Regions from separate parts of the Aminobacter sp. P4_D5 genome, predicted to be linked through region 2. Evidence: riboswitches for the same ligand, from Rfam matches in the RefSeq annotation. Region 2 holds a riboswitch; each other region holds the start of a gene.
What was found. Region 2 has a riboswitch for cobalamin ahead of AC1DWF_RS11285 (DUF1636 family protein). Riboswitches for the same ligand answer to the same signal wherever they lie in the genome.
Positions count from the first base shown of each region.

Region 1 (5,847 bases), on a different contig from region 2:
GGGCGCTTCTCGCGGCGGGACCACGCTATGATCGTCCCGATCGCACGCTGGCGCCTGTGCCCGAGACTGTTTTCACCGGCCTGCGCGAGGAACTCGCTGCCTTCGATCGCGGAACGACGCGTCATGGCTGACGTTCTTCTGGCGGCCGAAACTATCGAAGTCGCTTACGGCGCCACCCGCAACGTCAAGGTGCTGCATGGGATCGACCTTTCGATCGCGAGAGGCGAGACGCTGGGTATCGTTGGCGAATCCGGATCGGGCAAGACGACGCTGGGGCGCGCTCTGTTGCGCCTCATCAACGTAACCGCCGGCACCATCACGTTCGATGGCAAGGACATAACGAATTTCGATGAAGCCGCCATGCGGCCGCTCAGGCGGCGCATGCAAATGATTTTCCAGGACCCCATGTCCTCCCTTAATCCGCGGCATACCATTCGCAGGATTTTGACAGGCCCCCTCCTCCTGCACGGTCTCGCGCCGAACGCCAAGGATGCCCTCCGGCAAGCAGCGCGTATCGTTGAACGTGTCGGCCTTCCTTCTTCAGCGCTCGAGAGGAACCCGCACGAACTATCGGGTGGACAGCGTCAGCGGGTCGGCATCGCGCGCGCGGTGGTGATGCAGCCGGATTTCGTGCTTGCCGATGAAGTCGTATCGGGCCTGGACGTGTCGACGCAGGCGCAGGTGCTCGCCCTAATCGCCGAGCTCAGTCGCGAAATGGGCCTCGCGGTTGCCTTCATCAGCCACGACCTGTCCGTCATTCGCGCCATTTGCGATCGGGTAATAGTCCTGGAGGGAGGCAGGGTCGCGGAGGAAGGCCCATGCAGTCGCGTTTTCGAGGCACCACATTCCGACTACACACGGTCATTGCTCGACGCCATTCCATTGCCCGAACCGACGCCTGGTTGGCTGGATACATAGGCCGGCGGACGAAGTCGATCTTTTGTCGCCTTTGGGAAAGGGCCAGCACGTTTCAGATCACCACGGTCGAGTACGAGTACCGCCTCCGTTAAGGCTTCGCGCGGCGTGGAGGGTTTCATAAGACTCAGCATGCCGTCGAGAAAGGGCAGTTGCAACGGCTGAGTGGAGGCGCAGAGAGCGCCTGATCCGAGGCCAATTGTGCGGCAAGAATTTCGAACTGTTCGGTGAACGTTATGCCGCTGAAACCCGAGGCTCTTTGCTGCCCCCCTTCGAAAACTCTTTGATCTCCGTGCGAGTCGCAATGACCGAGCACAGTGGTTAGGGATACTCGCCGGGAAGTTGGGTGGGTCGGGCAACGTCGCTATTCGAGCACGGGCTTTGGTACGTTTGGCACGAGCCCGCAACCGTAAAATTCCTATTAGATTTCATGTGAAATGCCTGATAGGCATCTATAAAAAAATTAACAGAGATGCGTAACCATCTGATTTTGCTATTTCTTCTACCGCGCCATCCGACCAATCCGCACCACGCCCAGCCATCGTGACTACGAGCGCCTGCGGACGCAGTCATGCAATTTTGGAGCTAGAAAACTGATGGGGCGTGGGGCAGCCGCATCTCGACGCGCTCGGTCCACGATCCGGTCATGGCGATGGGCATGAGCAGTATTTCCGAGAGCCAGGTCACGTGGCTGTGCGAAGAGACCACGACAAGGTCAGGCCTTCCTGGCCCGGCCAATCGAAGGCGACTGGCCGTATCTGTGGATCTACGCCACTTATCTGAACGTGCGTCGCGGCGGGCGCGTCGCATCGGTCGCTGTCATAATTCTCCGCAAATACAGAATACTATACCTGCAGCATGAAGGCCCATGCCTGGCAAATAATACAGAAAACAAGTCCCAGTTAGGCAGCAATAACTGGATTAGACCCGAATTTGACGCCTTTCAATTTGCCTACGACAAATGAGATGCACTCGCTGCAAGAATTCCGATACCCCTCCAATTGACAACTTCGGCGCGCTGGCTATTTTCCGACTCGGAATTGGTTCCGCCGAGAGGTGGATGAAAAGGGAACACGGTGAGGCCACTGGCCGAATCCGCGACTGCCCCCGCAACTGTAACCGTTGAGCCTTCTCCAACATGCCACTGAGCGCACGTTATGCGGTCGGGAAGGCGGAGAAAGGCTGAGACACGGAAGTCAGGAGACCTGCCCGTTCCAGTCACCCATGCTTTGTCCACGGGGTGCGGACAGGCGCGGTCGCTCGTGGCGGTGACATTGAAAAGTGTTGCCGCATGCGGAGGGCCGCAGGGTGAATTGCATCCCTGCACCTGCCTGCCTGCGGTTTGGAGAAACTGGCGCGCCCTAACCGCGCCACCCGAACCATTTGGGGGCAAAATTGCAGAGACTACTTATTGCCGCCGGCGCACTGTCGCTGGCACTTCCCGGTCACACCTACGCGCAAGAGCTGCCTTCATCAGGGCCGACCCTGCTCGATAGGCTGGTGATCACCACGCCTCTTCGCCGCGCAAGTTCGCTTGTGCGGGCTACCTCCTCCGTCACGGTCATCGATGAAGACGAGATCAAGGGATCGGCTGCGCCCGATCTGCCCTCGCTCCTCAAGCGCTATCCCGGCGTTTCGATCATCGGTTATGGCGGCCAAGGCTCCGCAACAAATGTCTATCTTCGGGGCATGTCCTCGGGGCAGACACTCGTGCTCGTCAATGGCGTGCGTACGGCCTCAGCCACCAGCGGAATAAGCTCGATCTTCAACATCCCGCTCTCCGCGATCGAGCGTATCGAAATCGCGAAGGGTCCGCATTCGGCCCAATACGGCGCAGATGCCATTGGCGGCGTGATCAACATCATCACCAGGCAGGGCGGCAAGTGCGACGACGGACGCGATCGCTGCGGATCGATTACAACGGGGGTAACATATCCCTGGGGAGCACATGTATCCGGCAACGTGCGTGGCCAGACGGCAGGCGGCGTTGAATACGCTGTGGGCGGCAGCCTTCTCGGCACCCAAGGCTATGACTTCACGACCCCTTTGGCATGGGGTCATGAACCCGATGATGACGGCTTCCTGCAGGGCTCGCTAAATTTCTCTGTCGCCAAATCCTACGACTGGGGGCGGCTCTACGCAGATGGCCTCTTTGCCCGTGGCCGGACGGAGTATGACAATTCGTTTCCGTCGTTCAACGAGGTCGACACCGATACCTTCGCCGGAAAGATCGGCGCCACGTTGAAGCATTCGGACAGCTGGAATTCGACTGTCGAGGTTTCCAGCGGCCTAGACCGTTCGACCAACTTCCGTGATGGTGTTGTTGGCAACAGCGAGTTTGACACGCAGCGCTTCGGAATCTTCGCATCGACGGAGAAATCCTTCGAGTTTGGGGACGCAACGCATGTCGTTGCTGGCGGTGCTGAAGCCTATCGCGAAAGCGTGGACTCGACCGTCGACTTCGGTGTCGACTCCCGCAATCTGGTCGCGGTCTTCGGGCAGTATTCGGTCGAGTATGGCGCACTCACCATCGATAGCGGCCTGCGCTATGATCACAATGAACAGTTCGGCGATGCGACGACTTACAATCTCGGTGCCAGCTGGGAAATCGTTCCGGATCTCATCGCGCGAGCGTCCTACGGCACAGGCTTCCGTGCCCCGACCTTCAACGACCTCTATTACCCGGGCTACTCGAATCCAAACCTCAAGCCGGAAAAGTCTCGTTCCTACGAGATCGGCCTGAACTGGCGGCCGACGGTCGACACGACGGTTGACGTAGCCCTCTACCAGACCTGGCTCACCGACGCGATCGCGTCCAATCCCCCAACGTACCTCCCCTTCAACGTCGCCAGAGCCAAGGTTTCGGGCGTAGAGGCTTCGGTGTCTCACCAATTCAGCGACAGTTGGAGCGGCAAGGCTACGATCGATTATCGCGAGCCAAAGAACCAAGACAACGGGCTCTACATTCCCTACCGCGACCGGTTCAAGGCCACGGCGGAGATCGGCTACCGGGCAACCGAGCAGCTCAACCTCACGGCCAAGCTGCTTTACGCCTCCCCGCGCTATGCCAATGCCGCAAACACGGTCAAGCTGCCGGATTATGTCACCGTGGACTTCACGGCCGACTATGCCTTTGATGACAGATCGAGCCTGAAATTTTCGGTCGAGAACCTATTCGATGAGCAGTATTCAACCGTCACCGACTATCGAGCGCCAGGACGGACCATCAACCTCAGCTTCACGCGCCAGTTTTGAGATGATGCGGATGTCTCCCTGCTGCCTTTCAAGAGCAAGCCTTCATCAATGGCTGTGCTCATTCGCTGGCGCGCTCGTTCTGGCGGCCTTTGCACCTGCGGCAGAAGCAGCCGACGGCCCCAGCCGCGTGGTTTCGATGAACGTGTGCACCGATCAGCTGGCCATGCTGATTGCAGACAAGGAACAGCTGCACTCGGTCTCCTACATGGCAAGCGATCCCAGCACCTCCGTTCTTTTCGATAAGGCGGCTGGGATTGCCGTCAATCATGGTCTCGCGGAGGAGGTCTTCCTGATGCAGCCCGACCTCGTGCTGGCAGGCACCTACACCACGAGAACGACGGTGGAACTGCTTCGGCGCCTGGGCATCCGGGTCGAGGAATTCGCTCCCGACAGTTCGATCGCCGACATCCGTGCGAACATCCTTCGAATGGGTAAGGTCCTCGCCAGGGAGGACCGGGCAGCCGAACTTGTCGGCGAACTCGACAAGGGCATCGCCCAGCTCGAGAAGGAACCACCCTCAGGCAAGACGGTAGCCACCTACTATGCCAATAGCTACACGTCAGGCGCCGGCACGCTGGTAGACGAGGTCGTCAAGCTTTCGGGCCTGGCCAACCTCGCGAACAAGCTCGGCCTGTCTGGAAGCTCTCGGTTGCCGCTGGAAATGCTCGTCCTCGCCCAGCCTGACCTGATCGCCGACGGAAACACGTCCTACGGGGCTCCTGCGCTTGCGCAAGAGAACTTTGTCCACCCGGCCTATCGCGCCATCGCTGCCTCAGGAAGATCGGTCACCGTACCCTCCGGCTACACGATCTGTGGTGCTCCCTTCACGCTTGAAGCGGCTCGGATCCTCCAAGCTGCGGCCAGCAACATCAGGGGAAATCCATGAGAGCCCCAATGCCCTACTATGCGGTACTTGCGGCCTTGGCGCTGGTTACTGCCTGCCTGTTTCTGCTGTCGCTGACCGTGGGCCCGGCAGCGATAGCGTTTTCCGACAGCCTCGCCGCATTGTTCTCCCCAAAGGCGGATGCGATCGCCCTGGTCATGCAGGAAATCCGCCTGCCCCGCGCTCTGCTTGGCCTGATGGTCGGAGCTACCCTTGGCCTATCGGGTGCCGCGCTCCAGGGATACCTGCGCAATCCGCTGGCTGAACCCGGGCTGATCGGCGTGAGTGCATCGGCATCGCTTGGTGCCGTGGTCGCCATCTACTCCGGGCTCACATCAGTGTTTGCCTTGGCACTTCCGCTTTCAGCGCTCGCTGCGGCGGCCGTCGCAGTCGTGGTCGTCCAGGCTTTGGCAGGTCTTCGCGGCAGCACGCTGACCATCATTCTGGCAGGTGTCGCCGTATCGAGTTTCGCAGGCGCGATGACGTCTCTAGCGCTCAATCTCTCGCCGAACCCATTTGCCGCCCTCGAGATCATGTTCTGGATGCTGGGCTCCCTGACCGACCGGTCGATGACCCACGTCTGGCTTGCGTTGCCATTCATGCTCATCGGCTGGCTGCTGCTTGCGGCGTTGGGGCAGGCACTCGATGCGCTGACCCTCGGCAACGATACCGCTGCCACCATGGGGGTCGATCTTCGTCGGGTCCAGTTTCTGGCCGTGTTAGGAACAGCGGCATCGGTAGGTGCCGCGACCGCTGTGTCCGGTGCGATCGGCTTCGTCGGGCTAATCGTGCCC
Region 1 is NZ_JBFUIP010000166.1:5,887-11,733, forward strand. Features, by position in the region: gene AC1DWF_RS25560 (ABC transporter ATP-binding protein) at 1-131, shown strand, start outside; gene AC1DWF_RS25565 (ATP-binding cassette domain-containing protein) at 124-918, shown strand; partial or broken gene AC1DWF_RS25570 (transposase) at 1,532-1,742, shown strand; cobalamin riboswitch at 1,940-2,142, shown strand; gene AC1DWF_RS25575 (TonB-dependent receptor domain-containing protein) at 2,311-4,170, shown strand; gene AC1DWF_RS25580 (ABC transporter substrate-binding protein) at 4,181-5,056, shown strand; gene AC1DWF_RS25585 (FecCD family ABC transporter permease) at 5,053-5,847, shown strand, end outside.
Region 1: it holds a riboswitch for cobalamin, as region 2 does, so the genes downstream of both, AC1DWF_RS25575 (TonB-dependent receptor domain-containing protein) here and AC1DWF_RS11285 (DUF1636 family protein) in region 2, are expected to answer to the same signal.

Region 2 (5,895 bases):
GTAGATAGCTGCGCATGATTTCGTCGGCCGCAGCCTTGCCGAGGTCGAAGGCGGTCGGCGTCGGCATGGTACGCGGATCTGATGTGAACAGATTACGGCCGGTGGGCAAAACGTCGGTGCGTCCGCGCGCCGGGGCGCCCGAGGGGCCGGCCTTAACGTGACGGCCGTCGAGCGCGGCGATCAGGCCCTCGCGTTCGCTGGCAGCACTTTGCCTGCGCATCGCGTCGTGTTCGTCGTCTGAGGCGCGACCATAGATGTGCAGGCCATCCTTGATGGCGAAATCCTTGAGGTCGCAAAGCCAGGCGTCGATACGGCGCAGTGCCTCGTCTGGCGCGTCGGTGTTGGCAACGCCGGCTTCGCTGGCGAGGCCTGTCTGGGACGCCATCTCGACGATCAGCTTGGCCAGCCGGTCGCGGCGGCGGCGGTCAAGGCCATCGGCCTGGGCATATTCGTCGACCAGTCGCTCAAGCTTGTGCTGGTTCTCGTCGAGGCCGGCACTGGCAAGTGGCGGCGGCAGGTGGCCGAGCGTGACGGCCGAAATACGGCGCTTGGCCTGGGCTGCCTCACCAGGATTGGAGACGATGAAGGGATAAATGACAGGCAGCGAACCGGTGACGATTTCGGGAAAACAGGTCTGGCTCAGAGCGACAGTCTTGCCCGGCAGCCATTCAAGTGTGCCATGCGCACCGACATGGATGATCGCGTGGACGCCGAGCGACTTTTGCAGCCACAGGCCAAAGGCAAGCAGCGCATGCCGTGGCGGCAGGGTCGGATCGTGATAGTCGGCACGGCGATCGGCCGAGCGACCGCGATCCGGGGCGAGGGCCACCGTGACGTTGCCGAAGGTGGAGGCGCAGAATGGAAAATGGAGTTGCCTCTCACCCTTACCCTCTCCCCTCAAAGACGGGGAGAGGGGGGCGTCGGCGTTGCGGCCGTCTTCCTTCTCCCCGGCGTTACGGGGAGAAGGTCCGGCAGGGGATGAGGGGCGGTGCGATGGTGGAGTTGTTACAGCCTCCAGCGCAGCTTCCCCCCACGCCGCCTCAACCACGTTCCTTGCATCCGTGGGCAGATCAGCGGACTGCGCGAGATAGTTATCAAGCGCCAGTCCATGCCCACCCGCCTCGATCAGGTCGAGCAATTCGCGCGGAGTTTCCGGAATCGATTCAACGCCGTACCCGGCGTCCTTGAGGTCCTGCAGCATGGCCAAGACGCTGTTGGGTACGTCGAGGCCTACGGCATAGCCTGTGCGGCCGGGCGCGCTGGGATAATCGGGGATGAGAATCGCGAGCTTGCGCTTTTCGGGCGGCGTCTCGCGCAGCCTGAGATGTGCCGCGATGCGGGTTGCGACCTGTTCGACACGGTCCGGCTCGGGCCGGTTGGCCAAGGCGCGGAAGCCGAGCGCCGGGTCGAGTTCGCTCTCGGACTTGAATGAGATGGCGCCTGCGAGGATGCGGCCGTCGAGCTCGGGCATGACGACATGCATCGCAAGATCTGCCGGTGCCAGCCCACGCGGGCTACCCTCCCAGGCTTCGCGGCGGGTGGTGGCGACGATCACCTGAAACACGGGAACGCCGGCCCGGTCGAACAGTGTTTCCGCGCCGGGTTCCGCTCCTGAGGCAAACGCTGTAGCCGTGATGATGGCTGATGGCTCTAACGCAAAAAGAGCCGCCTCGACAAAGCTGAGCGATTCCTTGTCCTTCAGGCTTGATACGAAGATCGGGACGGGCCGGATGCCTTGGCGGATGAGTGCGTCGGTCAGTGCGTCGACGGGGGCGACATCGGCTGCCAGCAGCATCGAGCGATAGAACAGGATGGGGACGATATCACCTTCTCCCCGTTCACGGGGAGAAGGTGCCCCGAAGGGGCGGATGAGGGGCGGCGCAAGGGCGTCGAGCGTTGGCTCCTGCCCCTCGTCCCCCTGCCAGGACCTTCTCCCCGTGAACGGGGAGAAGGGGGATTCGACCACGCCTCGCGCCGGATCGTAAAAACCGGCTTTGGGCACCGTCACCGGTGCATTGGCATCGGCTTTCGCTTCCGCGCTCGCCAGTCCTGCGAGGCGCGCAACCAGCGCCTTCATGTTTTCCGGTCCGCCTTCGCGGAAATAGCCAAGCAGCGCGTCGAGTTCTGTGCGCGGCAAGGTCGAGCCTTCGACCAGCCGCGAGTCCGAATCGTGGCTTTCGCCCGGCAGCAGCGCAAGAGCGATGCCCTTTTCTCGAGCCATGGCAGCGAGTTGGTCGCAACCGTAGCGCCACCAGTCATAACCGCCGAGGATGCGGACGATGATGACCTTGGCGTGCGCCGCTACACTGTCGATCCAGAGGTCGACAGACATCGGATGCCTGAGGTCGCGCAGGCTGGCGAGCCGCATCGATGGCAGGCTTGCCGCGTCCGCCTTCCAGGCGGCGGCGATGCCAGCGAGATCGCTGTCGGTGAAAGACAACGCCACCACATCCGCAGGCGTTTGCCTGAGATCGACAGGCTCGACGAGATCGTCGAGCGAGGCGGATGTGGTGGTGAGGATGTGCATCTATCTGGCCCGGCTCAGCCTACAAGAATGCGCTCGATGGCCGGGCGGTCGAGGCCCTTGAGGCCGATCACCACCAGACGCGAGCGGCGGTCGTCTTCGGCCGTCCAGGCGCGGTCGTAGTAGTGGTTGACGCGCGGACCGACAGCCTGGACGAGCAGGCGCATGGGCTTGCCGCCGACTTCGACGAAGCCCTTCACGCGCAGCACGTTTTCTTCCTCGGCGGCGGTGGCGACGCGCTTGGCCAGTTCATCCGGGTTGGAAATCGAAGGAATGTCGATGACGAACGAGTCGAAATCATCGTGCTCGTGGTCGAAGGCGCCGTCGTGATGGGTCTTGCGGTTTTCGATGTCGTCTTCGACAGCGAGGCCAAGGCCAAGCAGCACCGAAGGGTCGACCTTGCCGTGCGCGGTCTGCACGATCTTGACGGCGCGCGACAGGTGCTCGCCGACAATGGCGTTGGCGCGCGCAAGGCCGGCCTCGTCGAGCAGGTCGCTTTTCGACAGGATGATGAGGTCGGCGCAGGCGACCTGGTCTTCAAACACTTCTTCGACCGGATCATCATGGTCGAGCGTCTCGTCCTGGGCGCGCTGGGCGGCGAGCGCGTCCATGTCGGCGGCGACCTTGCCTTCTGCGAGCGCTGGGCCGTCAACAACGGCGATGACGCCGTCGACCGTGACGCGGCTCTTGACCGTGGGCCATTGGAAGGCCTGGATCAGCGGCTTGGGCAATGCCAACCCCGAAGTCTCGATCAGGATGTGGTCGACACGTGGCGAACGCGACAGGATCTGGTCCAGTGCGGGGACAAAATCGTCGGCGACGGTGCAGCAGATGCAGCCYTTGGCCAGTTCGACGATGTTTTCCTCCGGGCAGGTGTCGATGCCGCAGCCTTTGAGGATTTCGCCGTCGATGCCGACATCGCCGAACTCGTTGACGATGATGGCGAGGCGCTTGCCCTTGGCGTTTTCGAGGATGTGGCGGAGCAGCGTCGTCTTGCCGGCGCCGAGAAAGCCGGTGATGACGGTACAGGGGACGCGTTCGACGGAGGCGGTCATTTGTCTTCCTTGATGAGGTCGAGGGGAGGGATGCGCGCGACAAGGCCGCGCTTGAGGCTGTCGGGACGGCCTCGCCACGGGATCAGGCCGTCGGTCGAGGTGGCGAAGAGTTTTGCGCCGGTGATCAGGTCGTCGCCCGAGCTAATGGCGAGATCGCCGAAGACGTAGCTCCATGAGCCGTCGCGCAGGATCGCCGCACTCAGGCGGCGCTTGCAGTTGCCGAGGCATTCGACGCTGCGCACCGTGATGCCTTCTTGTGCAGCGGCGGCGCGTGTGGATTCGGCGAGCTTGGCGCCTGCGCGGGGATGAGCGTCCGAGCCGTTTTCGTCGCGGCAGGATGAGCAGACGAGAATCGTCACATCCGCTGCGGCGCGCAGGTCGGCGCCATCGCTGGATGCGTCCAAAATTTCGACAGAGAGATTGTCGTCGAGTTCCAAAATACCAGGCTCCTTGCCTGGGACACCCGCCAGGCGATCGGATCAATGTTTCAGACGGCAGGTCTCCTGGCTCGCGAGTCGTCGCCTTCGTGCCGCCTTCCCGGGAGGACATCCCAGTGGTTACCGGTCTTGGCTCGTCGCTTACAGTTGCGGGGACAGCCGCGGATTTGACGCCAAAAGCGCCGCACCGCATTCCCTCTTAGCTCCTCCCCTTGCCGGGAGGAGACCGTCTGGGTCGATTTAMGCTTTCGCGAGGGGTGGAGTCAACGTGAGGGAGCGACCCGCAATGTCGCTCAGCGCCGGTCCGAGATCGCCGGCCGGTGTGACCTTGATGCTTTCGAGGCCAAGCCAGTCACGCATCTGCTGCAGCTCTTCATAGAGTTCGGCCGCCGTTTCGGGCGGGGCGCAGGGCTCCGCATAGGCGGCATGGACGCGCAAGACACCGGCTGGGCGGTCAGCTTTGAGGTCGACGCGCGCGACGATTCGTTCGCCGAGCAGGAAGGGCAGGACATAATAGCCATACTGGCGCTTTTCGGCCGGCGTGTAGATCTCGATTCGGTAGCGGAAGCCGAACAGGCTTTCGGCGCGGCTGCGTTCGAAGACCAGCGGATCGAACGGCGCGAGCAAGGCGCGGGCACTGACCTTACGTGGAATGCGGGCCTGGGCGTGCAGGTAGGCCTGCTTGTCCCAGCCCTCGACGCGGACGGGAATCAGTTCGCCCGTTTCGACCAGCTCTTCGAGGCGACCTTTCATTTCGGCGGGCGACAGGCGGAAGTAATCACGCAGGCAGGCGGCCGTCGCGACGCCATGGGCCCGGGCGGAGATTCGCAACAGTTCGCGATGCGCGTCGGCCGGGGCAGGGATGGGACTGTTGTAAATGCCCGCGGGCAAGACTCGCTCGGGCAGATCATAAAGTCGCTCGAAGCCACGGCGCGAATGGGTGGTGATGCGGCCAGCCCAGAACAGCCATTCGAAAGCGTGTTTTTCCCGGCTCCAGCCCCACCAGCCGCCCGAACCTTTGGCGCCTTCAATCTCGGAAGCGGCGATCGGGCCGCGGTCGACCACGTGGCGGAAAATCTCCTCTATGTAAGGCCTGTTCGCGCGGCCGAACTTGGCAAGCCCGCCATACATCCCTTCCTCAGCCCGCGCCATACGCCAGCGCATCAGGGGAAAGGTCTCTAGCGGCAACAGCGAGGCTTCATGCGCCCAGTACTCGAAAAGCAGACGCTTGCTCGACTGCATGGCGTCGTCGAGCAGCGCCATCGGGTAGGGGCCGAGGCGCGAATAAAGCGGCATGTAGTGCGCGCGCACAACGGCACTGACCGAGTCGATTTGGAACAGACCGAGGCGGTCGAGCACACGCTGCAGGTGACGTCGCGTGATCGTGCCTGTGGGGCGCGGGTCCATGAAGCCCTGGGCCGCAAGCGCGATGCGGCGGGCGGTGGGGAGTGAGATTTTTTCCTTCATTGCGGCAAGCTATCGCAGTCTGTTGTGAGGTGACGCAAGGGTACGAGAATCGATCTTTGTTGCAAACGCTAGCAGGTCTGCGGTTCCTGACTTGTCAGGAGCCTAAAGTGGAGTAAAAGACGAAGGAAATCAAATAGGAGCCACGCGCGCAGGATTTTGGTCCAGCGGTGGGGTTTGCCTCGTTTTGGACAAGGTTGGACTTGCTTCGCCCGACCGCCTGCGCTAACCGTCGCCGCATTGCAGCACGACCGTTTCGTCCGGCTCGGCGAGAATCTGTCGCGCTTCCGGAAACGGACCTCGTGCTGTAAATCTGGGTGGATAGGCCACCAACGGAATTCGCAGCATGAACGCTCTCTTGAGTTCGTATCTGCCCATCGTCATCTTCATCGGTGTGGCGCTTCTAGTCGGCATT
Region 2 is NZ_JBFUIP010000040.1:18,899-24,793, forward strand. Features, by position in the region: gene cobN (cobaltochelatase subunit CobN) at 1-2,527, opposite strand, end outside; gene cobW (cobalamin biosynthesis protein CobW) at 2,542-3,579, opposite strand; gene AC1DWF_RS11285 (DUF1636 family protein) at 3,576-4,016, opposite strand; cobalamin riboswitch at 4,056-4,262, opposite strand; gene AC1DWF_RS11290 (winged helix-turn-helix domain-containing protein) at 4,257-5,483, opposite strand; gene AC1DWF_RS11295 (NADH-quinone oxidoreductase subunit A) at 5,827-5,895, shown strand, end outside.

Region 3 (5,895 bases), on a different contig from region 2:
AAGTTGCCTACCGCACCGACGTCGAACCGATCCTTGCCATGGCGCGGCTCAAGTCAGGTGGCGCCATAGACCCCATCGCCGCCTACCGTGCGGCTGGCTATCGCGCCAAGGCGGCTGCGGAGCGGCCAGCAGCCGTCGGTGGCAGCGGCGGTATTGTCTAAAGCTCCAGCCCGAAGGGCACACCTTCGAAACAATCGGCACCGCGTCCGATTGCGGCGATGGCTGCAATCATGCGGCCGTTGCGGCTCAAAATCTGGTCGGCAACGGCGATCAACCGGGGATTGGGAGTCGCCGATGGCGACAGCCGGCGCAGCGACATTGCCAACTCGGCCTCATCGCGCGCCGGCGAAAATGCAGCAGCGATGATGTAGGCCGAAGCCGTCGAGCGGCTGACCCCGGCGTAGCAGTTGATCGCCAGCGGCCGCGACCTGTCCCAGCGGCCCGCAAAATCCAGGATACGGCGCACATGCGCCTCGCCAGGCAGCGTCATGCCGTCCTGCTCGGCCGAGATGTCGTGCATGTTCATCAAAAGGTGGTTTTCGGCGCGGATCGCCTCCGGGCGCGTCATCTCCGTGCCTGCCGACAGCAGCGAGATCAGCCGTTCAGCACCAATGCGCGCAACCGTCTCGTCGACCTTCGATAGCGGGCAGACATAGATCATCCAACCGCACTCTTCATTTCATGCCGGTCCTGCGCCCAATCGCCAAGCGCCACATCGAGCCGCCGCCATTCCAGTTCCGTGCCCGGCAAGCCACAGCGCAATTGTGTCGGGCGGTCGAAAAAGCTGCGCACCAAGATACCTTCACGGCCAAGCGCATGGAACAGGCTCGAAGCGTCTTCGATATCGACATGGCGAAACAGCGAGGTGCCGCCGGTCACGATCACGCCGGCGCGAGCGAAAGCCTGATCGAGACGGTGCGCGGCCTTGGTCAATATCGTCCGCATCTCGCGGTGCCAGTCGGAATCAGCCAGCGCCTTGGCCCCATATTCCAGCGCCGGCACGGCCACCGACCAAGGGCCGAGTTCTTCTTCGAGCCGCCCTGCGATGAACGGATTTGAGATGGCAAAACCCAGCCTGATGCCCGCAAGCCCGAAAAACTTGCCGAACGAGCGCAGCACGACGATACCGCCCAGATCGACATCGCCGGCCATGCTTTGTGCTTGCGGACCAACGTCCATGAAGGCCTCGTCGACGACCAGAAGTCCGCCCTTGGCGCGCAGCTTTTCGGCAAGCGCCAGCAGGTCCGCGCGGGAAACAACGCGCCCATCGGGATTGTTCGGATTGACCACCACAGCAAGGTCGGCCTCGGCCAGACGCTCGAACTCGCGCACCTCGGCCACCTCGTGCCCGGCGATTGCAGCAGCGCGTGCATGCTCCTGATAGGTCGGCCCGAGCACGAGAGCCCGGCCGGGCCGCACCAGCGAGGCGATGCGCGGCAAAAGGATCTGGGTGCCCGGTGCAGGCACCACATTGGCCGCCGTCGGCGCGCCGTAGGCGGTTGCGGCGATGGCTGCTAGGTCGCGCGCACGGCCTGGCTCGGGCAGACGCGACAAGGCTGTGGCAGGCAGCTCAAAAAGCGGATAGGAGTGCGGGTTGATCCCGGTCGACAAGTCGACGAACGGCTCGGGCGCTCCAGGAAACAGCGCCCTCGCCCGCTCCAGGCTGCCGCCGTGGTCAATCGTCCCAGTCCTTCGTCCATCAAGAAGCGTCATGTTCGTTCCGCTTGCCTTCCTGTCGCTTCTGTTCGAACTCGGTCTCGGTTACCCGGACCGGCTGGTGCGTGCCATCGGCCATCCGGTGATCTGGATCGGCAAGCTGATATCCTTTCTCGACACCAGCCTCAACCGCGCCACCGATACCGACGCCAGGCGCCGTATTTTGGGCGTCGTTGCCCTCGTCGTCATCGTTGCCCTGCCGGCCGCGCTTGCATTTGCCGTCGAGCACCTGTGTGGGCTTGTCCCCTTCGGCATTCTTCTCACCGCAGTCGCAGCTTCGAGCCTGGTTGCCCAGCGCAGCCTCGGCAGCCATGTGAAGGCGGTAGCCGATGCGCTCGACAGCGGCGGAATCGTTGCCGGCCGCAAGGCGGTATCGCAGATCGTCGGCCGCGACCCTGACAGCCTCGACGAAGCTGGCGTCAGCCGCGCGGCCATCGAAAGCCTGGCCGAGAATTTCTCCGACGGCATCACCGCCCCCGCCTTCTGGCTCGCTGTCTTCGGCTTTGCCGGCGGTGCCGCCTACAAGGCCGCCAACACCGCCGATTCGATGATCGGCCACCGCACCAAGCGCCACGAAGCATTCGGCTGGGCGGCCGCGCGTTTCGACGACCTGATCAACCTGCCGGCATCGCGGCTGACCGCGCTGCTTATCGTTCTTGCCGCCTTCCTCGTTCCAGGCACCGACCCTTGCCGCGCATGGAAAGCGGTGTTCCGCGACGCCAGAAAACACCGCTCGCCCAATGCCGGCTGGCCTGAGGCGGCAATGGCCGGTGCGCTGGGTCTCGCCCTCGCAGGCCCGCGCACTTACGGAGGGGTCATGGTCGACGACGCCTTCATGGGCGACGGCGGCCGGCGCGAAGCCAATGCCCAGGATATCCGTGCCGCACTCCGACTTTACTGGACGGCCGACGCGCTGATGGTCGGCGCAATGGGATTGATCGCCGTCATCTTCTGGCTTTAGGCCGCAGATCCCTTAGAACTCGATGCCTTTCTGTGCCTTAACCCCAGCCGCAAAATGGTGCTTGGTCGCGCCCATCTCGGTGACGAGATCGGCGGCTTCGACCAGTGCAGGCTTGGCATTGCGGCCGGTGACGACGACATGCAGGCCTTCGCGCCGGCCCTTGAGCGCAGCCACGACGGCGTCGAGATCGAGATAGTCGTAGCGCAACGCGATGTTAAGCTCATCGAGGACCACAAGCGCGATGCTGGGATCGGCCATCAACTCCTGAGCCTTGGCCCAGGCGGCTTCAGCGGCGGCGATATCGCGCTTGATGTCCTGTGTTTCCCAGGTAAAGCCTTCGCCCATGGTGTGCCAGACGACGCGGTCGCCAAATGTGGCAAATGCATCCTGCTCGCCCGAATGCCACGCGCCCTTGATGAATTGCACGACGCCAACACGATGGCCGTAGCCGAGCATGCGCAGCGCAAGCCCAAAGGCCGCGGTCGACTTGCCCTTGCCGGGACCGGTATTGACGATCAGCAGACCCTTTTCCACAATGGTCTTTTCCGCCACCTCGGCGTCCTGAACCGCCTTGCGCTTGGCCATCTTGGCGCGATGGCGCTCGGCTTCGGTCTCGTTGATTTCCTTCATCTCATTTCACCTTTATCGGCAGGCCAGCGACCATGAACAGCACCTCGTCGGCACCGGCTGCCACCATTTGATTGAGCCTGCCGGCTGCATCGCGGAAGCGGCGGGCAAGCGCGTTGTCGGGCACGATGCCGAGCCCGACCTCGTTGGCAACGACGAACCATGGGCCGCGCGGCCGCGACAGCACCTCGGCGAGCCGGGCACTTTCCGCTTCCACGTCATGATCGGCCAGCATGTGATTGGTCAGCCACAGCGTCAGGCAATCGATGAGTACCGGTTCGCCATCGGCGACACTGTCGAGCGTTGCTATCAAATCAAGCGGCGCATCCATTGTTCGCCAGCCTTCGCCGCGCCTGGAGCGGTGGATATCGATGCGCTCGCGCATCTCGTCGTCATAGGCCTGCGCGGTGGCGATGTAACTCCATGGCGCAGGGAATGCGGTGATCAGCCGCTCGGCGTGCGCACTCTTTCCAGAGCGCGCACCGCCTAGCAAAAATGTCAGCTTCTTAGGCAAAGCTGCCGCGCAATGCGCCCTGCGTACCCATGAAACGCTGCCGCACAGCCCCCGCGACAGCTCCGAGCACCACCCAGAAAACCAGGTTGGTGATGGTCACGGCGACGACGAAGCTGTGGTGCAGGTCGGCCGGTATCGGCGAATCATGGCTTTCTGGCTGCGGCGCACCGATGATGTGCGGAGCAACGATCAGCGCGACGCCGAGGATGGCGAGCGGCAGCGACTGCTTGAAAGCGATCAGTGCCAAGCCGGCAGCGGTTGCCACCACCGTCATAGTCCACCAGATCTGGCGCGCGCCAAGGTCGGCCGCCGGCATGGCGGGCAACTCAGGTGGCAGCCCTAGGCCCGGCGCGAGTGTGAAGACAGCAAAGCCGGCAAAGCCCCAGAACACGCCCTGGCGCCAGTTGGCGATGCCGCCGGCAAATTCGGAAACCGCGACCAGGATCAGCGCGAATGCGACGCCGCTGACGATATTGGCCAGTGCCGAATAGGCGAAACGCTCAAAGCCGTCGGCGGGTGCCCAGGCTTCAGCTTCCTCTTCAGTGGGAGCCATGGCTTGCGCCGCAGGTGCTGACGTGGTCGCTTCAGTGCCAGCGGCTGGGGCCGCGGCATGCTCATGGCCGCCGCCGGCATTTTCGTAAGTTTCGGCCTTGAGGATCAGCGGAACGGTTGCATAGGTTTGGAGCGCGGCAAGGATCACGCCGGCCAATAGGCCGCTGATCGCCGCGATGAACACGACGTTGCGAAATACAGACATGGTTGGGGTGCCTTCGTTAGTGGCAGGGGAAAGCCATCGAGTGGCGATAGTCGTGGGCAGCGTTGTGCACCACGTCCATATGCGAGAACCCGAGGAAGCCAACAACGAAAAGGCCAAGCAGCGCCGCAAGCGCGAGCTGCATTGTGCGCGACTGCGAGGAAACGTCGGCGCCGATTGCAGAAACAGTAGTCATCTTAAAGTCCTTTCGCCCTCCACCCGAGGGCCTCGAGAAGTGTCCCTGTCGCCGGCAGGTCTCCTGGCTTGCGGATCGACACCCTTCCCCGCCTTCCCGAAGCAAGCTTCAGTGGCATTTGGGGAGAGCTAACCGCATACAGTTGCGGGGGCAGCCACGGCTTCGGACCTTCAAAAGGCCCTTACCGCATTCCCTCTTGATTCCGTAACGGAACCGACGACGCCACGACTATAGAAACAAATGCCTTGGGCGGCAAACCAAATTCCGACGCCGGGCGGTGCGAATGCGGCGTTTTGGCGATCAGCTCCGGGCCGCGATTCGTTCGGCCACCAGATGCTGCAGCCGCCACAGATGCCGGTCGTGGATGGCGCGCTGCTCGAGGTTCTTCACCACATTGTAGAGATAGTCCGCCGCCGAGCCCCAATGGCCGCAGGTTGTGGCCAGCCGTTCGACAACCTCGTCCTCGCCAAGTGCGCCGGCATAGGCCCGGCCGCCGCGATTGACGACGAAAGCAAGGGCGGTCAGCGGGCCGTCGTCGGTGACAAGGTTCAGCCAGCGCGGCTTGTAGGTCGAGGGCTTCAGCGTCATCTCGCGGCGGTAGAGCTTGTCGAGCTGTTCGCGCCTGTCGCCGTCCATGAGCCTGAGCGCCACGCCCTTGCACTGGCCGCCGCGATCCATGCCCATCATCAGTCCGGGCTGCTCTTTCGTTGCCCGCCAGCGGTTCATGCTGACGCAAAACGAACGATGCCAGCCGCGCGCCAGCGCCACCTTCTCTTCGGTGTGTTCGACCTCGGGCTTCCAGATCAGCGAACCATAGGCAAACAGCCATAGCGGGCCATTGCCGGGATGCTCGGCGAGCGTTTCATCGATCATCGCCTCATAGTCGGCGTCGTCGAGGTGCACTGCATCGGGGTCCGGGCCGGCATCGGCCACGTCGCGATAGCATCGCGCCACCAGCTCTTCGGTCAGCGACATCATGCGTCCGGTCATTTGCGCCACTTCAATTCTTAACCTTGTGCATGACTGGCCACACTGCTCTCTACCGCCCCGCTTCAACCATGATAGTGCTGCAGGGGCGCTGCAACACCTGAAAACGCCGAAGCGAATGGCCATGACGATGCATCCGA
Region 3 is NZ_JBFUIP010000018.1:16,105-21,999, reverse strand. Features, by position in the region: gene rhaI (L-rhamnose catabolism isomerase) at 1-161, shown strand, start outside; gene AC1DWF_RS06555 (tyrosine phosphatase family protein) at 158-661, opposite strand; gene cobD (threonine-phosphate decarboxylase CobD) at 658-1,713, opposite strand; gene cbiB (adenosylcobinamide-phosphate synthase CbiB) at 1,712-2,677, shown strand; gene cobO (cob(I)yrinic acid a,c-diamide adenosyltransferase) at 2,690-3,307, opposite strand; gene cobU (bifunctional adenosylcobinamide kinase/adenosylcobinamide-phosphate guanylyltransferase) at 3,309-3,818, opposite strand; gene AC1DWF_RS06530 (CbtA family protein) at 3,811-4,575, opposite strand; gene AC1DWF_RS06525 (CbtB domain-containing protein) at 4,592-4,768, opposite strand; cobalamin riboswitch at 4,805-5,001, opposite strand; gene AC1DWF_RS06520 (gamma-glutamylcyclotransferase) at 5,069-5,758, opposite strand; gene AC1DWF_RS06515 (acetyltransferase domain-containing protein) at 5,880-5,895, shown strand, end outside.
Region 3: it holds a riboswitch for cobalamin, as region 2 does, so the genes downstream of both, AC1DWF_RS06525 (CbtB domain-containing protein) here and AC1DWF_RS11285 (DUF1636 family protein) in region 2, are expected to answer to the same signal.

Region 4 (5,895 bases), on a different contig from region 2:
ATGCTGACTGTTGTCGACCGTCCGGTGATTCAATACGTGGTCGACGAGGCACGCGAGGCTGGGATCGAGCATTTCATCTTCGTCACCGGCCGCAACAAGGCGGTCATCGAAGATCATTTCGACGTCCAGTTCGAACTCTACGACACGCTGGCACAGCGCGGCAAAATCGAACAGCTTGAACGGCTGCAGCGGCTCCAGCCAGGGCCGGGCCAGACCTCTTTCACCCGCCAGCAGGTGCCGCTTGGCCTTGGCCATGCGGTTTGGTGCGCGCGCGAACTGGTCGGCGACGAACCTTTCGCACTGCTTTTGCCCGACATGATCATGCAGTCGGAAAAGAGCTGCATGCGCGAGATGGTCGAGCTTTACGCCGAAACCGGCAGCAATATTATCGCCGTGCAGGAGTGCGATCCCGCCGAGACGCACAAATACGGCATCGTCGGACAGGGCAAGGCCGTCCACACCGGCTTCGAAATCGAAGGCATGGTGGAAAAGCCGAAGCAGGGTACGGCACCCTCCAACCTTTTCATCAATGGCCGCTACATCCTGCAGCCTGAGATCTTCAACATCCTGGCAAGCCAGGAGCGTGGCGCCGGCGACGAGATCCAGCTCACCGACGCGATGCTGAAGCTTGAAAAGCAGCAGCGTTTCTACGGCTACCACTATCGCGGCCGCACCTTCGACTGCGGCTCGCCGGAAGGCTTCGTCGAAGCCAATGTCGCATTTGCCCTGTCGCGTTCGGATCTCAGCAAAAGCATGGCCGGTGTCATCGAAGGCTTGCTGCACGAGATGAAGCCGGGCCGCTAAAGCGGCTGCAATGTCGCCCGCGCGTCAATTTTGGGCGCGCGGAGCGATGGCCATCGGGGCCTGCTCCAGATAGACATGTCCTGCCAGGTGCCCGCAGCGATGCGGGAGAATCGGGAACACGGTGCAAATCCGTGGCGTGCCCAACGCTGTAAGAGGGACCGTATCGGCAAAAGCCACTGTTCATCTTGAATGGGAAGGTGCCGACAACGGGTTGAACTCGAGCCAGAAGACCGGCCCGGCAGAAATCGTCCTCCGCATGGTCAGGCGGGGGAAATCGATTGCTCGCAAGGGGATACGCGATGCCGGCTGACCATTTAAATTCCAATTGTTTCGACCAAGCTGCACAAGATGCCGTCTACCGCGCCATCTTCACGCGCCGCGACGTGCGCAGCCATTTTCGGCCTGACCCACTGAGAGATGAGCTGCTGGCGCGGCTGCTGATGGCTGCCCATCACGCGCCGTCGGTTGGCTTCATGCAGCCATGGAATTTCATCGTCCTCCGCGATGCCGAGCGCCGGCAGAAAGTGCGCGACCTGTTCTTCGCCGCGCGCCAGCAGGAACTGCCGCACATCGCCGAGGAACGGCAGGCACTTTACCGCAAGCTGAAGCTCGAAGGCATCTGCGAGACCCCGCTCAACCTTGTCGTCACCTGCGACCGGAGCCGCTCGGAAAATTCGCCGCTTGGACGCTGGCACAATCCGGAAATGGATCTCTACAGCACCGTTTGCGCCGTGCAGAATTTCTGGCTGGCGGCGCGTGCCGAAGGTGTCGGCGTCGGCTGGGTCAGCATCCTCGACCGCGAGGCGCTGAAGCAGCTGCTAGGCATTCCAGATCATGTCGTGCCGGTGGCTTATCTCTGCGTTGGCCGGGTCTCCGAATTCGCGCAAAAGCCCGACCTTGAAAGGCATGGCTGGGGCAGCCGCCTGCCGCTGGCCGATCTCATCATGAGCGAGGTGTTTTCCGGTGGCGGAGAAGAAGCGCTGAAGGCGATTGCCGCCGAACTCGTTGCCCCTGAATCCTAGCGCTGGATTCTCATCCCGAGGAACACTGTGTTGGTCGTGCTATCGCGGTTGGGCAGTGTGCTGGTGAACGTTTCATGGCGCAGCCTGCCGGTGAGGCCGGCATAGCGGTTGAGCCACCAGGTCATGCCTGCTTCGGCGGTCAGCGTCAGATCGTGGTCCTCGGAGTCGGCATAGTCGCGCCAACCGGCGCCCACGGCTGCCATGCCCGTGAGGTTCGCGCGGATTTCACGCTCGACGCTGAGACGCCCAGCATAGAGAATCGAGCCGCTTTCGCCCGGAGTGGTCGAGCCTTCCACGAAGGTTGCGCCGTTGAAGCCAACGATGGTGCCACGGATCGGCGACCATCTGAGGTCGGCGGCAAATGTCGGTTCGGAAATGGTCTTGAGGCGCTCGTCATCGAAGTTTTCGCTGATCCAGCCGGCCGAAAGCTCGCCGCCGAATTTCTCGCCCATGTCCAATTCGACGCCGGCGCGTGCGCCGATCCTGTTCGACGAGCGTTCGAAGCCGGCAGTGTCGAAGCGGAGATCATAGACGCGGCGTCCGTATTCGACCTCGCCAAATGGCGTCAATGCAGGCGATATCTCGTAGCCGGCGCGCAGCCTGCCTGTGTAGAGCGTGGAATTCCTGTCTTCCTGAGACAGCGTGGCGCCGTCCGACAATTGAGCGTCGCTGTAGGTTTCCTTGGTCGCCTCGCCGGCCACGCCGAAGCGGAATTTGCCGACATCCTTCTCCAGCCCAAGCTCGCCATCGAGGATGTGGAGCGTCGGCCGCTCGGCGGTGCCGACGATGACGACGGGGGAGGTGGCCGATTCCGGGCGGAAATCGTAGCCAAGACGCGCGATGGCCCGAAGGTCGTCGGCGAGGTCGAGCTGCAATCGGCCGTTGATGCCTCCGGCGAGATCGTCGACCTCCTGCCCGGAGAGGGATTTGCGAACGATGCCATACGCATCGATGTTCGCCGAATGGCTTTCCCAGTCCGATGCGGCATTGAGCCGAAGGGCGGTATCCGACAGCACCGCCGACTTTCCGTCCGGGCTCGAATCGGCGTTCGAACTCGCCTCCAGTCCTTGCACGAGGCTGGGCCTGAGCACAAAACTGCCGACGCGGATGCCGGTGGGCGCGAAGGGAGTTGCATCGATCAGGGGCGTAAGTGCCTCGATGGCGGCTTGCCGTGCGGATTCCGGGCCGTTCTCCACGCTGGTTTCTGAGTCGATGGTACCCTGGCGCACGGTGCCGGTGGTAATGTCGTCTTCCGCCGCTGGCGCAACGGGCCTGGTGGCGGGCGCCCTTGTGGGGGCCGCGCGTTGCCGTCGCGCCTCTTCGGCACGTTGGCGGGCCGTGGTAGGCTGGCGAGCGGACGCCGCGCTGTCGGCGTTGGGCGGCTCGCTGAACAGGCTGTCTTCTGCGGCTGCGTCCGCCTGGTCGGGTAGGGCGCCGGGGCTGACAGGCTGATAGTCCGCGACCTGATCTTGGGGTTCGGGCGTTTGCGGCTGGGCCATGGGCCTGCGCGTCAGCGAACCTGTTGCGTCTCCATCTGCAAACGTACCGCGCAAGCCGGCTTCCTGAGCATGCAAAGGCGTGGCGCAAAGCAACGTCGCTAGACTTGCTGTTGCCAGCAAGGCGCGCAGTCCTGCACTGCCCCACGGTCCTTTTTGCTCTGGCCTGATCTGCGCCATCTTTTCCACTGCTTCGCCGACGCATGGGCGCCGCAATTACCAACTGGTAAATGGCCATGGTTAACGGAGCGTTTCCCGCCACCCCGGGGACGCATCGTTCGGGCCGGATAATCATGGACAGGGACCGTTCGACGCGCTAACGCATGCGACATGCACGCTGGATCGCTGAAAAAAGAGCCGGACCGGCAGGCGTCGATCGCCTCCGCCCTCCGCACCGTCACCACTGAGCAGGCCGGCATGGCCGCGCTTGCTGCCGCGCTCGAAGGGGTATTGGCGGAGCCATTTGCCCAAGCCGTCTCGACCCTCGGGCAACTGAGCGGCCGGGTCATCGTCACGGGTGTTGGCAAGAGCGGCCATATCGGCTCCAAGGTCGCAGCGACCCTGGCCTCGACCGGAACGCCAGCCTATTTCGTCCACCCCTCCGAAGCCATCCACGGCGATCTCGGCATGATCACCAAGGAAGACGCGATCGTGGCACTCTCCTGGTCGGGCGAGACGGCCGAACTCAAGGGCATTGTTGCCTATTCCAGGCGCTTCTCGATCCCGTTGATTGCCATTACCGCCGGCGACGCTTCCGCATTGGCACGTCAGGCGGATGTCGTCTTGTCATTGCCGCGCGCCCCGGAAGCTTGCCCGCATGGGCTCGCGCCGACGACCTCGACGCTGCTCCAATTGGCAATTGGCGATGCGCTGGCGGTGGCCCTGCTTGAAGCGCGCGGCTTCACCGCCGACCACTTCCGCACCTTCCATCCGGGTGGCCAGCTCGGCGCGAGCCTGATGCCGGTCGGCGACCTGATGCACATAGGCGATGAAATGCCGATCGTATCGGTTGGCACCAAGATGCCAGAGGCGGTCAAGACGCTGTCCAAGAAGCGCTTTGGCTGCGTCTGTGTCGTTGACGAAGATGGCAAGCTCGCCGGCATCATCACCGACGGCGATCTGGCGCGCAATCTCGACCGCAATCTTGCCGAGACCAATGTCGAAGACATCATGACCCGGCGGCCCAAGACCGTGCCACGACAGATGCTGGCAGGTACTGCAACTGCCATGCTCAACGAGCACAATATCAGTGCCATTCTCGTGGTCGAAGACGACCGTCCGGTCGGCATCATCCACTTCCACGATTTGCTCAGGGTCGGCGCTGCATAGAGCGCCGTGCGTCCGAACGGACGCGCAAAGGACGCTCTAAATCATTGAATCTACGCATCGTGCTTTCCGAAAATCGATTCCGATTTTCGGGCAGATGCGCTAGGCAGCGTCAGACCGGCTCCACCACCAGTTCCAGATCGGCGTCCGCGGCACTGATGACACGCACCTGCGTGCCGACAGGCAGGTCTGGACCGGAAACGCGCCATGTCGTGTCGCCGAGCTTGATCCGTCCCCGGCCTTCCTTGATCGGCTCGGTCAGCGTTGCGGTGCGCCCGATCATCTGGGCGCCGCGGCGGTTGAGCAGCGGCTGGTCGGAGACATCGCCACGCCCGCGCACGATCTGCTTGCCGATATAGGCCGAAGCGAGCGCCAGGACGAGGAAGAGCAGGACCTGAACCTGCCACCCCCAGAACGCGGCGTCCCACAAAAGCAGCGAGATCGCGCCGACGATAAGTGCGGCAATGCCGATCCACAACAGGAACACGCCAGGCGCGAAAATCTCCAGCGTCAGCAGGATGAAGCCGAGCAGCATCCAGTTCCAGGGACCGAGTTCGGCAACGATGCGGGCGATCATTTGCGGTTCCTCAATGCACCTGCGCTCAGCTCTGCTCCGGCGGGATGCGCGGCGGGCGCGATGCCTGGCGCTGGGCACCGTTGGTGCCTTCGCTGCGGAATACTTCCTTGGCGATGGCGCCGATGCCGCCAAGCGAGCCGATCAGTGACGACGCCTCGAACGGCATCAGCACGATCTTGTTGTTGGGCGATGCGCCGATCTTGGCGAGAGCTTCGGTGTATTTCTGGGCGACGAAGTAGTTGATCGCCTGGACGTCGCCCTTGGCAATTGCTTCCGACACGACCTGGGTGGCGCGGGCTTCGGCCTCGGCGGAGCGCTCGCGCGCTTCGGCGTCGCGGAAGGCAGCTTCCTTGCGGCCTTCGGCCTCGAGGATCTGTGACTGCTTGAGGCCCTCGGCGGCCAGGATCTGGGCGCGCTTGTTTCTTTCGGCCATCATCTGGCGGCCCATCGACTCGACGAGGTTGGCCGGCGGGTTGATGTCCTTGATCTCGACGCGGGTGAGCTTGATGCCCCAGGGGTGTGCTGCTTCGTCAACGACACGCAACAGGCGCTCGTTGATGGCGTCGCGGTTCGACAGCAATTCGTCGAGGTCCATCGAGCCCATCACGGTACGGATGTTGGTCATGGTCAGGTTGAGGATGGCGTTCTGCAGGCCAGACACCTGATAGGC
Region 4 is NZ_JBFUIP010000039.1:1,211-7,105, forward strand. Features, by position in the region: gene galU (UTP--glucose-1-phosphate uridylyltransferase GalU) at 1-804, shown strand, start outside; cobalamin riboswitch at 873-1,057, shown strand; gene bluB (5,6-dimethylbenzimidazole synthase) at 1,104-1,826, shown strand; gene AC1DWF_RS11000 (outer membrane beta-barrel protein) at 1,823-3,502, opposite strand; gene AC1DWF_RS11005 (KpsF/GutQ family sugar-phosphate isomerase) at 3,653-4,651, shown strand; gene AC1DWF_RS11010 (NfeD family protein) at 4,761-5,225, opposite strand; gene AC1DWF_RS11015 (SPFH domain-containing protein) at 5,251-5,895, opposite strand, start outside.
Region 4: it holds a riboswitch for cobalamin, as region 2 does, so the genes downstream of both, bluB (5,6-dimethylbenzimidazole synthase) here and AC1DWF_RS11285 (DUF1636 family protein) in region 2, are expected to answer to the same signal.